One region of the Pseudoalteromonas sp. APC 3893 genome, then DNA from elsewhere that is predicted to be linked to it. Evidence: predicted binding sites of a transcription regulator. Region 1 holds the regulator's gene; the other holds the start of a gene.
What was found. The regulator NrdR, encoded in region 1, represses ribonucleotide reductase genes. The targets are predictions, from matches to a motif close to AAACACNANATNTNGTGTTT.
Positions count from the first base shown of each region.

Region 2: a site for NrdR is predicted at 3,280-3,299, ahead of nrdA (class 1a ribonucleoside-diphosphate reductase subunit alpha). Genes of this name have one in related genera too.

Region 1 is NZ_JASDCD010000007.1:140,782-149,282, reverse strand. It holds gene ribE (6,7-dimethyl-8-ribityllumazine synthase) at 1-277, opposite strand, end outside; gene ribBA (bifunctional 3,4-dihydroxy-2-butanone-4-phosphate synthase/GTP cyclohydrolase II) at 359-1,471, opposite strand; gene QMA12_RS11085 (riboflavin synthase) at 1,541-2,194, opposite strand; gene ribD (bifunctional diaminohydroxyphosphoribosylaminopyrimidine deaminase/5-amino-6-(5-phosphoribosylamino)uracil reductase RibD) at 2,217-3,341, opposite strand; gene nrdR (transcriptional regulator NrdR) at 3,343-3,792, opposite strand; gene glyA (serine hydroxymethyltransferase) at 3,909-5,165, opposite strand; gene QMA12_RS11065 (hypothetical protein) at 5,444-5,809, shown strand; gene nagP (N-acetylglucosamine MFS transporter NagP) at 5,939-7,240, opposite strand; gene QMA12_RS11055 (DUF1289 domain-containing protein) at 7,558-7,746, opposite strand; gene QMA12_RS11050 (mechanosensitive ion channel family protein) at 7,914-8,501, opposite strand, start outside.
Region 2 is NZ_JASDCD010000001.1:767,977-776,477, reverse strand. It holds gene gyrA (DNA topoisomerase (ATP-hydrolyzing) subunit A) at 1-1,427, opposite strand, end outside; gene ubiG (bifunctional 2-polyprenyl-6-hydroxyphenol methylase/3-demethylubiquinol 3-O-methyltransferase UbiG) at 1,617-2,327, shown strand; gene QMA12_RS03505 (HAD-IA family hydrolase) at 2,327-3,010, shown strand; gene nrdA (class 1a ribonucleoside-diphosphate reductase subunit alpha) at 3,389-5,674, shown strand; gene nrdB (class Ia ribonucleoside-diphosphate reductase subunit beta) at 5,742-6,872, shown strand; gene yfaE (class I ribonucleotide reductase maintenance protein YfaE) at 6,872-7,144, shown strand; gene QMA12_RS03485 (alkaline phosphatase D family protein) at 7,384-8,501, opposite strand, start outside.

The DNA.
Region 1 (8,501 bases):
CGAGGTCAAAGTGTGGTGTACCACCTCTGATCACAACGCCTAAGGCGATGATTGCATCATACTCTTTTTTTGCTGCAACGCGTTTCGCTGCTAAAGGTAACTCAACCGCACCAGGTACATATACCACTGTGATATCGTCTTCTGATACACCACCAGTGCGCTTTAATTCATCAACAGCGCCTGCTAATAGGCTGCTACCAATAAAGTCATTGAAGCGTGAAATGACAATGGCAAATTTCTTGCCCGGAGCGTATTTATTACCTTCGATAATTTTCATTCGATAACCCTAAAAATAAGTTCAAGCGATTGCGCAAAAATTGCAGCGCATCATAGCATAAAAATAAAAAAATAGCCTAGCTTATTGCGGCTCTACATAGTCAACCACTTCAAGGTGGAAGCCAGAAAGTGCATGGTACTTTTTCGGTCGGCTCATCAAGCGCATTTGTTTAATACCTAAGTCAGCCAATATTTGTGATCCCACGCCAACAGTCCGCGATGTACCTTGGAATTTACGATGACTAACACTCTCACCCACATCTTCTGCAGCAAATGCTTTTACCGTCGCTTCTAACTCTTCTGTGCACTCTTGTTTACCAAGAATAACTAACGCACCTTGCTGCTTTGCAATATAAGCCATGGCTTCTGATAAACCCCAGCTTCGGTCGGCACTACGATCTGATAATAAAACATCATTAAAGGTGCTTTGTAAGTGAACACGTACTAGCGTTGGCTCATCGGCTTTAATTTCACCATTTAATAAAGCGTAATGGAGTTGACCATCAATTGTGTCTTTATACGTTACTAAGTCAAACTCACCATGTTGAGTCGGTAGCTTACATTTAGCAACTTGCTCAATTGTGGTTTCATTGATGTTACGGTATTCAATTAAATCAGCGATAGTACCAATTTTAATGTTGTGCTCTTTTGCGAATATTTCTAAATCTGGACGACGCGCCATAGTGCCATCTGCATTGAGAATTTCAACAATCACCGACGATGCCTCAAGACCTGCTAAACGCGCTAAATCACAACCAGCTTCTGTATGACCAGCACGCGTTAGGACGCCGCCAGGCTGAGCCATTATTGGGAAAATATGCCCAGGTTGTACGATATCTGATGGAACTGCACCTTTTGCAATGGCAGCTTGTACTGTACGCGCACGATCAGCGGCAGAAATACCTGTCGTCACGCCTTTCGATGCTTCAATCGACATAGTGAAATTAGTAGAAAATGCAGCACCATTATTTTTAACCATTAATGGTAAATCAAGCTGCTCACAGCGTTCTTGTGTCATCGTTAAACAGATAAGGCCTCGACCATGAGTCGCCATAAAGTTAATTGCTTCAGCACTAATATGCTCAGCAGCAATAATTAAATCGCCTTCATTCTCTCTGTCTTCGTCATCCATTAAAATAACCATTTTACCGGCTTTAATGTCATCAATAATTTCTTGTGCGCTGTGTAAATTCATAATCTACTCATAATTAAGTTGTGGAGTCTATTTAGCCAAACCAATTCGTATCTCGAGTTGGTTTGGTTATTACTTCATAAAACCGGCTTGAGCTAATAAGCTCATTGAAATATCTGAACCTGCAGGTTGTTCTGCACCTTTGATCAAGCGCTCTAAATAACGGGCTATTTGATCAACTTCTAAGTTTACTTGAGTGCCTACTTTAAAGTCAGCAATCGTTGTTTGTTCTGCTGTATGAGGAACGATAGTGAGCTTAAATTTATTCCCCTCAACAGCGTTAACCGTTAAGCTAATACCGTCAACACACACCGACCCCTTATAAGGTATATACTTCATTAGCTCAGCATCTGTTGTAAGCCAATACTCTGTTGCACGTGCATTTGCTGTGATGCTGGTAATTGTAGCAATACCGTCAACATGCCCAGAAACTAGATGGCCGCCCAAACGAGATACTGGCTGCATGGCTTTTTCAAGATTAACTTTTTGCCCTTGTTGATAATGTGCAAACCCCGTTAGGCTGATTGTTTCATTAGATAAATCAGCATTAAAGCCATCTTGGTGTTTTTCAACTACGGTTAAACACACGCCATTGGTGGCAATGCTATCGCCGAGTTTAACATCCGACATATCTAAGTCATTGCTTTGAATTCGTATAGCTAAATCGCCTTGGGTTTTTCGCAAATTGCTAATGACCCCAGTTGCTTCAATAATACCAGTAAACATAGTGGTTACTCTCAATAATAAGTTAAGACGATTTCGTTGTCGCAATGTCGGCGATAATACGGATATCTTCGCCCACACATGCACATTCTTTGATAGCGAGGTTAATAGTATCTTGCATGCTAGTCAGCGTTGCAAAGTTTAGTAAACTTTTCGCGTCATTTCCTAATAATTTAGGCGCAAGATAAACTACAAACTCATCAATTAAATTTTGTTCAGTCATCGCACCAGCAAGGGTTGCACCTGCTTCTAACCAAATAGAGTTTATTTGTTGTTGTGCTAATAATTTTAGTGCCACTAATAAATCTACTTTTTTTTCTTTTTCAGGCACTACAATATGCTTAACGTAATGTGGCCATTGTTTAGATTTATCAAGCTTTGTGGTGAGGATTATTATTTCACCTTCAATGCTAAAAAGCGCTAAGTCAGGGGTTAACCTGTTTTGTGAATCAACAATAACGCGAATAGGTTGACGCAGTGGAAGCGTTGTTGGTAGCTTTTGCGGTAATTCATTTTGACGTACGTTTAATTTCGCATCATCAATTATCACGGTGTCAGCGCCAGTTAAAATCGCGCAACTTTGTGCACGGAATAACTGCACATCTTGGCGCGCTTTAGTAGAGGTTATCCATTTACTTCGGCCATTTTGCAATGCCGTTTTACCATCAAGGCTGGCTGCCATTTTGCACGTTACAAATGGCAGCCCCCGCTCCATACGTTTTAGAAAGCCACGATTTAATAACCGGGCTTGTGGTTCAAGTAAACCCGATGCGACCTCAATGCCTGCATCCGCTAAAATGGCTAATCCCTTCCCCGCTACTTGCGGGTTAGGATCGACCATTGCGGCGATCACTTTACGTACTCCAGCGTTTTTTAAACCTTCGGCACACGGTGGTGTTCGGCCAAAATGGCTACATGGTTCAAGCGTAACGTAGGCGATAGCCCCTTTTGCCTGCTCCCCTGCCATTGCTAAAGCATTTACTTCAGCATGGCCTTGCCCTGCTAATTGATGAAAACCTTCACCCACAATCTCCCCATTTTTAACTAATACACAACCAACGTTAGGATTGGGGGTTGTCGTAAAACGGCCACGCTTTGCCAGCTCAATAGCGCGGCTCATATAAAAGTGGTCTTGCTCTGTGAATTGCATACTAATCGCCTAAACGCGCTATTTCTTCGCCAAACTCACGTATATCTTCAAACGAGCGATACACAGATGCAAAGCGAACATAAGCTACTTTATCGAGTTTTTTTAATGACTCCATAATGCATTCACCAATTAAGTGACTCGAAATTTCACGTTCTCCGGTGGCACGTAGCTGGGATTTAATAATATTGACCACTTCATCTACTTGCTCAGTGCTAACAGGGCGTTTTTCTAGCGCTCGGTGTAAGCCATTGAGCAGTTTGTCTTCGTTGAATGGTTCGCGGCTGCCATCTTGCTTTATTACTCTTGGCATCACCAATTCAGCCCCTTCAAAAGTGGTAAAGCGCTCATGGCATTCATTGCATTCACGGCGACGGCGAACTTGGTGACCACCACCAACTAAACGTGAATCTATCACTTTGGTATCTTTTGCGGTGCAAAATGGACAATGCATAGGTGTCTGCTTCCGATTCAAAAAACTAAAAAGGCCGCTTATGGGCGGCCTTTATAATAACAAAAAACATCGCTCTTGTTATCTAAATTACTGTTTATATACTTAAACTAATTAGATTAAGCGTAAACAGGTAATTTTTTACAGATAGCTTGAACTTTCTCTTTTACTTGCGCTTGTACAGACTCATCATTGATGTTGTCTAGTACGTCACAAATCCAACCAGCAAGCTCTTTTGATTCAGCTTCTTTAAAGCCGCGACGAGTGATTGCAGGTGAACCAATACGTAGGCCTGAAGTAACAAACGGTGAACGCGGATCGTTTGGTACCGAGTTTTTATTTACGGTGATATTAGCATTACCAAGCGCTGCGTCAGCATCTTTACCAGTGATATCTTTATCGATTAAATCAAGTAAGAACAAGTGGTTCTCTGTTTTATCAGATACGATTTTATAGCCGCGCTCTTGCATTACTGCAACCATAGCTTGGGCATTTTTAACAACTTGTGTTTGGTATTCTTTAAATTCAGGTTGAAGTGCTTCTTTAAATGCCACTGCTTTTGCAGCAATGATATGGCATAAAGGACCACCTTGGCCACCAGGGAATACTGCGCTGTTAAGCTTTTTGTAGATAGCTTCATCGCCACATGCAGAAATGATCAAACCACCACGTGGGCCTGCTAATGTTTTGTGCGTCGTTGTTGTTACAACGTGAGCATGAGGAACTGGGCTTGGGTAAACACCTGCAGCGATTAAACCTGCAACGTGAGCCATATCTACAAATAAGTAGGCACCGACTTTATCAGCTATCTCACGGAATTTAGCCCAATCAACGATACCAGAGTATGCTGAGAAGCCACCGATAATCATTTTTGGTTTGTGTTCAAGTGCTAACGCTTCAACTTGAGCGTAATCGATTTCGCCAGTCGCTTCATCTAGTCCGTATTGGATTGCATTGTAAAGTTTACCTGAGAAACTTACATGTGAACCATGCGTTAAGTGACCACCATGAGCTAAGCTCATACCTAGCACTGTATCGCCAGCTTCTAAAAGCGCTAAAAAAACAGCTGCATTCGCTTGTGAACCCGCATGTGGTTGTACGTTTGCGTAATCAGAACCAAATAATTCGTTTGCACGGTCAATAGCCAATTGCTCAACCACGTCAACGTGCTCACAACCACCGTAGTAACGCTTGCCCGGGTAGCCTTCTGCATATTTATTTGTAAGCTGTGATCCCTGCGCTTCAAGTACGCGTGGGCTACAGTAGTTTTCAGAGGCAATTAACTCAATGTGCTCTTCTTGACGTGCAGTTTCTTTATTGATTGCTGCAAATAACTCTGGATCAAAATCCGAAATATTCATGCTACGTTCTAACATGGGGGCTCCTAGGGCAACGTGTATGGTATTTTTGAAAGGCTGAATTATACGCTGAAAACGTCAATTTGCCTATGCTCTTATCTTGAACATATTTAAACAGGGATTGAAATTAATTCACAGTGTTTTTGTAATGATATTTTTTTATAGAAACATAAAAATTACTAATAAACAAAACGACTAGACATTTATAATTTAAATATGTTAATAAATTGCTTTGGCTTCTACTTAAGGTACAATCAATAATTAAGTTACAGTCAAGGATGATGGTACGAAGTATTATGATCGCTAAACCTATATATGAATCAATTCCCTATTTAAGCTTTCTCTTTGGTGCAGGTTGTTTACTTATCGGTAATTCTTTTATTAGCACTTTATTGGGCATTATGATGTTTTTTTATGGTGCGAATATCTGGCGTTTACGCTCAAACGCGCGCCGTGTTGATCATAAAGTAAATCGAATCAGAGTTAAAAAACACTATTACTACTATGAATTCAAACCTTTTATATTACTCACATTTGGTTTATTGATAATACGTTGGGTGCCACATCAATTAGCAACTATTGCAGGGGTAATCATTTGCTTAATTGCGCTATTAATTTTAGCTCTTCGAGTATTAAACAGGCGTTCCCGCTCTATGGTTTAATATGCTAGCTTTATAGACCAAGAAAAAGCGCGGAATAAACCGCGCTCTTGGGAGCTTACAAACTTTCTTAGCTAACTTTACTCTCGCTAAAACTTTACTCTCGCTAACCTTGCTGTCACCAGTTCCTCTCTATTTCCAACTTCTCATTTTATGACCCTTCAAAGCATAGAATAAGATGAATATATAACTTGGAATCATCACAACATAAGCACCTTGCGGGCCAAGACCAACGACATTTCCTAGACCAATCAATAATGGGCCTAACGCGCCACCAGCAATACCCATAATAAGTAAGCCAGAAGCAGTGCCCGTTAAGCGCCCAAGCCCTGCCAGCGCTAAAGGCCAAATAGCAGGCCACACCATGGCATTCGCAAAGCCAAGTAATGCGATATATAAAAGTGGGTCTGGTAATTCAGGTCCGCCAAACGGTACTAATAATAAGTTAGCAATAATAAATGATTCATTACTACCTAGCACAACAGCAAGCACAGTGACAATACCTGCAACTCCAGACATAACAAGTGCATTTTGCTGCGACATAAAACGTGGAATAAGGGCTATACCAATGGCGTAACCAATTAACATACACGCCATAGTGTATGAGGTCATTACAGAGTAGTCGGCTACACCTATTTGTAACGCATAAGAACCAATGGTATCCGCGGCAATCACTTCCACAGCCACGTACAGTGCGATACCTATTACACCAAATACTAGGTGAGGATGTTGTAAGGCTTCTTTTACTTCTCCTTTGCCACTGCCTTCAGACTCTTCGAAGACTAAATCAGGTAATGGTGCAAATTTAGCAAAGAGTGCAAACAATAGAATAAAGCCAGCAATAGCTAGGTAAGGCAAGATTAAACTGTTCGCCATCGCATCTTTTTGCGCTTGCGATAATTGCTCTCCGTCGGCAACGACACCACTTACTACTACTGCTGCAAAAATAACAGGCACGATAACCCCAGCAAATTTATTTAATAAGCCCATAATACAAACACGTACGGCAGCTGATTTCTCAGAACCCATTTTTACCACATAAGGGTTAATCGCTGTTTGCAGGATTGTTTGTCCCACGCCAATCATTAATTGAGCAAATAAGAATATTTCAATCATTTGCAGCTTTGCTGCAGGGATATACATTAATGCAGAAGCCGCCATAACGGCACAACCTATCGCCATCCCATTTTTATAGCCAACACGCTTAATAAGCATTGCAGATGGGATGCCTGCGACAGTTACGGCAATATAAAATGAAGAGATAATAAACGAAGCTTGTAACGGAGATAACACCAACATTTGTTGTAAAAATGGAGTAATTGCACCATTAAGCCAGGTTATACACCCTAAAATAAAGAACATTGATCCTGCCAATGTCATTGGCAGCCAAATACTGTGCTTAGTATTTGCTTCTAACTCGACGGTTGCTTCCATAGTTTTATCTCAACAGTTTTTTAATTAATTATTTTAGCTTTGAACTCATTATATTTATCTAAAATCCAGCCACTGCAAACTAAAATCATTTTTTTCACAATAAATTAATCATACACCAACAAAAATGACAGCGCTATCATTTTACATTAAAGTTACTCATAAACGACTTCCACTGCAGCTTAAAACAGTAAATAAACAATTATTTACAATAATTCAGATGAATTCTGGAATTATATTTTTGAAAAGTTTATATCGTGCACAAAAGAATTTGCTCAAAGAATATGTTGATTAGCTCATCCTGAGCGTCGTTAGAGTCGTTATTTTTTTGCTGCAGCTTTACGCGCTTGGCATGTTGCAAGTATTTTTTTCTGTCGGCTGATTGAAGCGCTATGCCATTCAAGTATTTCCTCAAGGCTGCGAAAACAGCCAATACAAATATCTCTACTATCTAAGCAGCAACACCTAACGCAGGGATTTTTCGGATAAAATTCATTATCATCACGCAAACTAACCCCCCACTATTCACAATTAAGTTTACCTAACTTTAGTTTGAATTAAGTCATGTGTCAGTTAAATCGTCTGCATCAATGCGTGTAAATTAGTATTAAGGTTAAGTAAAAAGTACATTATACAAAGCGCATGCAGGCATACGCTTTGTATCTATTAAGCGAGTTTAATCTTGGCTATCCTGTTTGTGACTAATCATGGCATCGAGTTTTTCACCCCCTTTTATACCAAAATCAAGCGTGCGAATTGGGAATGGAATACTGATATCAGCTTCTGCTAATGCTTGTTTAACGGCAACAACCGCTTTGTGCCTTACGGTCATAAAATCAGCTTCGCCGGGGTATTTTATCCAAAACCATACTAATAAATTAACGCTGCTATCGCCAAATCCTTCAGCGTATACAGCCGTTTCGTCTTGCTTAATCACAAAATCGAACTCATTGATTTTTTTAACTATCGCTTCAGCAGCTTGCTCTGGGTCGTCGCCATACGAAATGCCTACCGGTACTTCGATTCGGCGAACACCTAAGGTGCTGTAATTACGTAACACATTGCGAAAAAGGATCTTGTTAGGCACTAGAATTAATTGGCCATAAAAATTTTCAATCAGGGTATTACGTAAGTTAATTGATTTAACCGTACCAAAAGCATTATCGGTTTTAATGACATCGCCCGTTTTAAAGGGTTTTCGAATACCCATGGCGATGCCAGCAATGAGATTTTCGGTCATATCCTGAAACGCAAAACCAATCGC
Region 2 (8,501 bases), on a different contig from region 1:
AAGATTTTTTCATGTTCAAGACCTGTTAGCTTGTGTAAGCGTAGATCTAGAATTGCTTGAGCTTGCTGCTCAGAAATATAATATTGACCGTCACGGATACCTAAGTCATCTGCTAACCAATCAGGGCGTGCAACGTTTGCTTCACCTGCTTTTTCAAGCATCGACTTAACGTTACCTAACTCCCAAGGGCGTGCTGTTAATGCGGCTTTCGCTTCTGCTGGTGTCGGTGATTTACGAATTAATTCGATAATCGGGTCGATATTCGCAAGCGCGATAGCTAAACCTTCAAGGGTGTGAGCACGGTCACGGGCTTTACGTAAGTCAAACACGGTACGACGCGTAACCACTTCACGGCGGTGAATGATAAACGCTTCAAGCATTTCTTTTAAGTTAAAGCATTTAGGCTGGTTATTGATCAAAGCAACCATGTTCATACCAAACACTGTTTGAAGCTGTGTTTGTGCATATAGGTTATTAAGTATAACTTCGCCTACATCACCACGTTTGATCTCGATAACGATACGCATACCGTCTTTATCTGATTCATCACGTAATGCGCTGATACCTTCGATTTTCTTATCTTTTACAAGCTCAGCAATTTTTTCAATCAAACGCGCTTTGTTTACTTGATAAGGAATTTCATGAACGATGATGGTCTCACGACCTGACTTTTCGTCCACTTCAATTTCAGCACGAGCACGAATATACACTTTACCACGGCCGGTTAAATAAGCTTGTTCAATGCCTTTTTTACCGTTAATGATTGCCGCAGTTGGGAAATCAGGACCAGGAATGTATTCAATTAACTCATGAATAGTTAAATCTGGGTTTTGTATTAAAGCCAAACAGCCATTAATAACCTCAGATAAGTTGTGTGGCGGTATATTTGTTGCCATACCAACGGCAATACCTGATGAACCATTCACTAATAGGTTAGGAACTTTCGTTGGTAACACATCTGGGATTTGCTCAGTACCATCATAGTTAGGTACAAAGTCTACGGTCTCTTTCTCAAGATCGGCTAATAATTCATGCGACATTTTTGCCATACGTACTTCGGTATAACGCATTGCTGCCGCTGAGTCACCATCAACAGAACCAAAGTTACCTTGGCCGTCTACTAACATATAACGTAAAGAGAATGGCTGGGCCATACGGACTATGGTGTCATAAACCGCACTGTCGCCATGGGGATGGTATTTACCAATTACGTCACCGACAACACGTGCCGATTTTTTATATGGTTTATTCCAATCATTACTAAGCTCGTTCATTGCAAACAAAACGCGGCGGTGAACTGGCTTTAAACCATCACGCACGTCAGGCAATGCACGTCCAACAATTACGCTCATCGCGTAATCTAGATAGGACGTTTTTAACTCGTCTTCAATATTGACTGGCAGAATTTCATTGGCGAGATCAGTCATTTGATATCACATTCCTTCAGTATTAACTCACAAAGTGCCGTTTTAAAGGCGCTATAGAGTATTTGTTGTTATTAAACGTATTCTAATAGACCATGCTACCACAATTAATTTAGATTTACAGGCGCTAAATCTTTGCGATTTATTAATTTAGCCCTATATAATGGCCTCAGATTGACGAGGAAGTATTTTATGACCGAACATCAAAATGTAGATAGTGCAGAAATTGCAAAGTTTGAAGCCATTGCCGAAAGGTGGTGGGACCGCGAAGGTGAATTTAAACCCCTTCATGAGATTAATCCGTTACGATTAGATTTTATCTGTAATAAGACACAAGGGCTATTTGATAAGGAAGTACTTGATGTTGGCTGTGGTGGCGGAATTTTAACAGAAAGTATGGCCCGTATGGGTGCTAAAGCGACCGGCATTGATATGGGGCAAGAGCCATTAACAGTGGCAAAGTTACATAGCTTAGAAACTGGAGTGAATGTTGATTACATTAAAGTACCTGCAGAAGAGTACGCACAACAACACCCTGCTCGCTTTGACGTAATTACCTGTATGGAAATGCTTGAGCATGTCCCTGATCCATCCTCAATTATCCATGCTGTGGCAGCACTGGCAAAACCGGGGGCTGACATATTTTTTTCAACTTTGAATAAAACCCCTAAAGCGTATTTATTCGCTATTGTCGGTGCAGAAAAGCTTTTAAAAATGGTGCCTGAAGGTACTCATGATCACAAAAAGTTTATCAAACCCGCCCAATTAATTGCTTGGGCTGAACAAGCGGGCTTAAAAGTACGTGCTAGTACGGGTTTAAATTACAATCCACTGTCAAAGCAATACACATTAAATAGTGATGTAAGCGTTAATTATATTCTACATTTTGAGAAACTTGCCTAATGGTAAGTTTCAATAAAACAGAGCAAACAATTGAATATGATGCATTTATTTTTGATTTAGACGGTACCCTACTTGATACAGCGGATGATTTAGGTGCTGCGCTTAATAGTGTTCTCAAAGCACATTTAATGCCCTTGGTCACTGCAGACATATACCGCCCTGCCGCCTCCAATGGTGCAGTAGCACTTTTAGAAGTCGGTTTTGGTCAGTTATGGCAATCACGGCAAGACCAAAGTGAGCTGCGTCAGCAATTACTTGATGCCTACAGTGCTAATATTGCAGCTCATAGTCAGTGCTTCACCGGCGTCGCGCAATTGTTATTAGCCCTTGATCAACAAAAGATAAAATGGGGGATCATGACAAATAAGCCAGAGTTTCTTACTAAGCCATTAGTTGCCCAAATACCTGAACTCAAAGATACTCACGCTTTAGTCAGTGGTGATACCCTCAATATTGCAAAGCCCTCCCCTTTACCTTTGTTACATACAGCTGAGCTTTTAGATGTCGAACCTAAGCGCTGTTTATATATCGGCGATGCACAACGTGATATAGAAGCTGCAAAAGCCGCCAATATGCACAGCGCGACCGCACTGTGGGGTTATGTACCAAGTGAAGCCGAGGCATTAAGTTGGAATGCAGATTTTAACTGGCAAAGCCCAATTGATGGATTTAACCACATATAGTGCATTTACAGTTTAAAAACACTATATGTTGTGATTAGTTTAAAATTAGCTCAAACTGTGTTGATAAAAAAAGCAGCCAAAATTTATTTTTAAAATGACTAAATTTAATAGATCTTGAGTTGCTTTTTATAAATTTCACCTTAATCAAATGGTCAAAGGTTAATGGCTACTAACACAAGCATGTTATCCCAAACTTATCCACAAAGGGTCTCCTTTCTGTCCCTTGCAAATGATCGCAGACCACACTATCTTGTGATCTAGAATTTGAAGAGCACCAGATATTGTGGCTAAATGTTATTCAATTAAATTCGCTTTTAACGTTATAACTAGAATAATAATTTTCTAAGACTATATTTCCCAAGGAATACAGGCAAAACTATGAACCAACAGCTATCTGTAAGCAAACGTGACGGCCGTAAAGAGTCACTTGATCTTGATAAAATTCATCGCGTTATTGAGTGGGCCGCCGAAGGTTTAAATAACGTTTCAGTTTCGCAAGTAGAGTTAAAGTCACATATTCAGTTTTATGATGGTATTCGCACTGAAGACATCCATGAAACGATTATCAAGGCTGCTGCTGATCAAATCTCTAAAGACAGCCCAGATTATCAATACTTAGCGGCTCGTTTAGCTGTATTCCACCTACGTAAAAAAGCATATGGCCAATTTGAGCCACCACGTTTATATGATCACATTACTAAGTTAGTAGAAGACAAGCGTTATGATGCGCATCTACTGGTTGATTACACAGAACAAGAAATTGACGAGCTAGATAACTACCTTGATCATAGCCGAGATTTAAACTTCAGCTACGCAGCTGTAAAGCAGCTAGAAGGTAAGTATTTAGTACAAAACCGTGTGACGGGTGAAATTTACGAAAGTGCACAGTTTTTATATATTCTTGTTGCTGCAAGTTTGTTCTCGGATTACCCAAAAGAAACGCGTTTAGATTACATCAAGCGTTTTTATGATGCGGTATCAATGTTTAAAATTTCATTACCAACGCCAATTATGGCGGGGGTACGTACACCAACACGTCAATTTAGTTCATGTGTTCTAATTGAATGTGGTGACAGCCTTGATTCTATCAATGCCACTTCATCTGCCATTGTAAAATATGTATCGCAACGCGCAGGTATTGGTATTAATGCTGGTCGAATCCGTGCTTTAGGTAGTCCTATTCGCAATGGTGAAGCTTACCACACCGGTTGTATCCCATTTTATAAGCACTTTCAAACAGCGGTTAAAAGCTGTTCGCAAGGTGGTGTCCGTGGTGGTGCAGCAACGTTATTCTACCCATTATGGCATTTAGAAGTTGAAAACTTATTAGTACTTAAAAATAACCGTGGTGTTGATGATAACCGTGTTCGTCACTTAGACTACGGCGTACAATTTAATAAATTAATGTATGCGCGTCTGATCAAAGATGATTACATTACTTTATTCAGCCCATCTGATGTGCCGGGTCTATACGATGCATTCTTTGAAGATCAAGATGAATTCGATCGTTTATATGTTCAATATGAGCAAGACGAGTCAATTCGCAAAAAGCGTATTAAAGCAATTGAGCTGTTTTCAATGTTTGCCCAAGAGCGTGCCAGCACCGGCCGTATTTATTTACAAAACGTTGATCACTGTAATACGCACAGCCCATTTATTTCTAAGGTTGCACCGATTCGTCAATCTAACTTATGTTTAGAAATTGCATTACCAACTAAACCACTGAGCAATGTAAATGATGAAGAAGGTGAAATTGCCTTATGTACGCTTTCTGCCTTTAACTTAGGCGCAATTGAGTCACTTGACGAATTAGAAGAGCTTGCAGAGCTTGCGGTACGTGCACTAGACAATTTACTTGATTTCCAAGACTACCCAGTGCCTGCAGCTAAAAATGCGACTATGGGTCGTCGTACACTGGGTATAGGTGTTATCAACTACGCATACTACTTAGCTAAAAATGGTAAGCGTTACTCAGATGGCAGTGCCAATTCACTTACCCACAAAACATTTGAAGCAATTCAATATTACCTTATGAAAGCATCAAACGAGCTTGCAAAAGAGCGTGGGGCATGTCCTAAGTTTAATGAAACAACGTATTCACAAGGTATAATGCCCACTGATACGTATAAAAAAGACTTAGATAAGATCTGTGACGAGCCACTGCATTTAGATTGGGATGCATTACGTGCGAGCATTAAAGAACACGGTATGCGTAATTCAACATTGTCAGCGCTTATGCCGTCAGAAACATCATCACAAATCTCAAACGCAACCAATGGTATTGAGCCACCACGTGGTCATATCAGTGTTAAAGCAAGTAAAGATGGTATTTTAAAACAAGTTGTACCTGAGTATGACCGCTTAAAAGAAAATTATGAGTTATTGTGGGATATTCCTTCAAACCAAGGGTATTTGCAACTTGTGGGGATTATGCAAAAGTTTGTTGATCAAACTATCTCAGCAAATACAAATTATGATCCAAATAAGTTTGAAGGTGGTAAAGTACCTATGAAGGTATTACTGCAAGACTTACTTGCTGCTTATAAGCTTGGCGTAAAAACCTTGTATTACCACAACACCCGCGACGGTGCATCAGATTCACAAGATGAGCTTGCTCCGCAAGTAGAAGATGACGATTGCGCAGGCGGTGCGTGTAAAATATAAAAATATTTAAATAAAATCACAGCGGGCTTTATGCCCGCTTTGCCCTGTTAGTTTTTTGAGTGAACCTATGTCTTATACTACTTTTAGCCGAAACCATAATAACCAATTACAAGAACCGATGTTTTTCGGCCAGACAGTTAACGTATCTCGTTATGATCAACAAAAGTACCCTATTTTTGAAAAATTAATCGAGAAGCAGTTATCTTTCTTTTGGCGCCCTGAAGAAGTAGATGTAAGTAAAGATCGATTAGACTTTCAAGCACTGCCAGATCACGAAAAACATATATTTTTAAGTAACTTAAAATACCAAACGTTACTTGATAGTGTTCAAGGGCGCTCTCCAAATGTTGCCTTACTACCCATTGTATCAATCCCAGAGCTTGAAACCTGGATTGAAACATGGGCGTTCAGTGAAACAATTCATAGTCGTTCATACACGCATATTATTCGTAACGTGACACAATCACCTGAGCTCATTTTTGATGATATTGTCAGTAACGATAAAATTAGTGAGCGCGCTGATGCGGTGACAAAATATTATGACGAACTGATCAATAAAGTGGCTATCTACAACCTTTACGGTGAAGGTAAACATGAATTAAATGGTGAAACCGTGCATATCAGCTTATTTGAGCTGAAGAAGCTGTTATACCTCGCCATGATGTCAGTTAATATTCTAGAAGCAATTCGTTTTTACGTTAGTTTTGCTTGTTCATTTGCCTTTGCAGAGCGTGAATTAATGGAAGGTAATGCCAAAATCATCAAACTCATAGCCCGTGATGAAGCATTGCATTTATCTGGCACTCAGCATATTTTAAATATTATGCAAGATGGTAAAGACGACCCTGAAATGGCTATTGTCGCTGCACAATGTAAAGATGAAGCTATAAAGATGTTTGTTGATGCCGCAGAGCAAGAAAAAGAGTGGGCTGAGTACCTATTCAAAGATGGCTCAATGATTGGTCTTAACAAAGATATTCTTTGCCAATATGTCGAATACATCACTAATGCACGTATGAGTGCTGTAGGTCTACCAACGCAATTTGCTAATAACAGTAACCCAATCCCATGGATAAACTCTTGGTTGGTTTCTGATAACGTTCAAGTAGCACCACAAGAAGCCGAGATCAGCTCTTACTTGGTTGGTCAAATAGATTCACAAGTTGATGCATCTGACTTTGGTGATTTTGATCTGTAATGCCTGATAGTAAAACTGTAAGGGTTGACCTTACAGATAGCAGCCAGAATGTACGCTTTGACTCTGGCTGCCCTTCTCTTTTAGACTGCCTCGAACACAATAAACTAACGGTTTCATACCAATGTCGTGAAGGGTATTGCGGCGCCTGTAGAGTCAAGTTAACGAAAGGCAGCATCATCTATAATCAAGAACCTCTCGCGTTTGTCCGTGAAGGTGAAGTATTGCTTTGTTGTTGTAAACCCGACGGCGATATCGCTATCACTTTAGAATAAAGCACTCGCTAGCATACAAATACACCTATTAGATAAGACAAACCAGGCAGTCTATTTGAAGTTAATTACAAGGGGCATTGCCACTTTACTAGCACCCCTTGAATTAATCCTCTATATTTTAGCCCCCTAAATAAACCATTAACTTTTTTTACAATTAAGACCTAAGCGCTATTAAAACCCTTCAGATATTACCTATTGCAAGATATAGAAACCTACAATACTTACGCTTCAATTTAATTTTAGCTTAATAAATTTAGGCCTTTGTTTTCTTGCTGATGAATTGTAACAGGCCAACCTGGGAACTGGTTACTTGCCGTATTATCAGCTACATCAACTAAAAACCGATATGCTTCCATTGTGTAGGTGAGCTTTTTAGAGTCAAAGGTAATAAAACCAAAACCACTGCCTTTCTCATGTGCCTTTACATATCGGTTAGTAGATTTCCCTACTTCAGGATTACCTACCGCATAGACATAAATTTTATTACCAAAGGTATCATGATACTCGCCTGTTTCAGCAAGCCCATGTGCTGGGCGATTTTGATAAGGCATCTTCATAGAGTCAGGTTTCCACCACCTTGGCCAACCGGCAGAAATAGCTGGCGTACAAAAAGCCCAGTTGCTATCTCTTTGCTGATTTACCCCATATTGTGATAAGGAGCCTAAGTGGGTATCACCACAAATATGTAACGCCATAGAATCACGCATTGCGTCAATTGCACGGTTACGTGCAGATGCAGGCCAACCACTTGAGTCGAAATCATATTTTAAGAAACGATCAGGTAAGGGCTGATGAGTAGAAATAGCAGCAAATACGGTTTGGCTTAATACCGCTTTTAATTTATGTCCACGCCAGTCATTACCCCACTTCACAAGAAAGTTCTCTTGGGGGTTTCCTAACAGGTCTAAGCCAAGGGGGTTAAATATTGGATTATAATAAAGCGGATCTTCGTCTTGTCCTGTTTCTCCTACCGCAACATCAATACGTTCTGGAGCACTTTTCCACTGCCTATCGGCAAGTATGGCAAAACCAACACCGCCGTATAACATCGTTCCGTAGTACGAGCTAATACCATTGGTTGGTGTTGGATCATGAGGATCTGGGTGATGGTTTAGAGTCGTTCTATGTACCATATTAACCACGCGTGCAGAATCAATGTAGCCACCTAAAACACTCGCTGTAGGGTCTTTCGAAATGTTTTCCATCCTTGCACCACCCTCACCCCACAAATTACCTTGGAGTACATCATGATCATCGGGCAAACAAATTGTCGGCTGATTACGCATGACCTCTTTGAAAGCCCAACCAAACTGATAGAATTTTCGTAAATAATTTAAAATTGCTAAATTATCTGGAG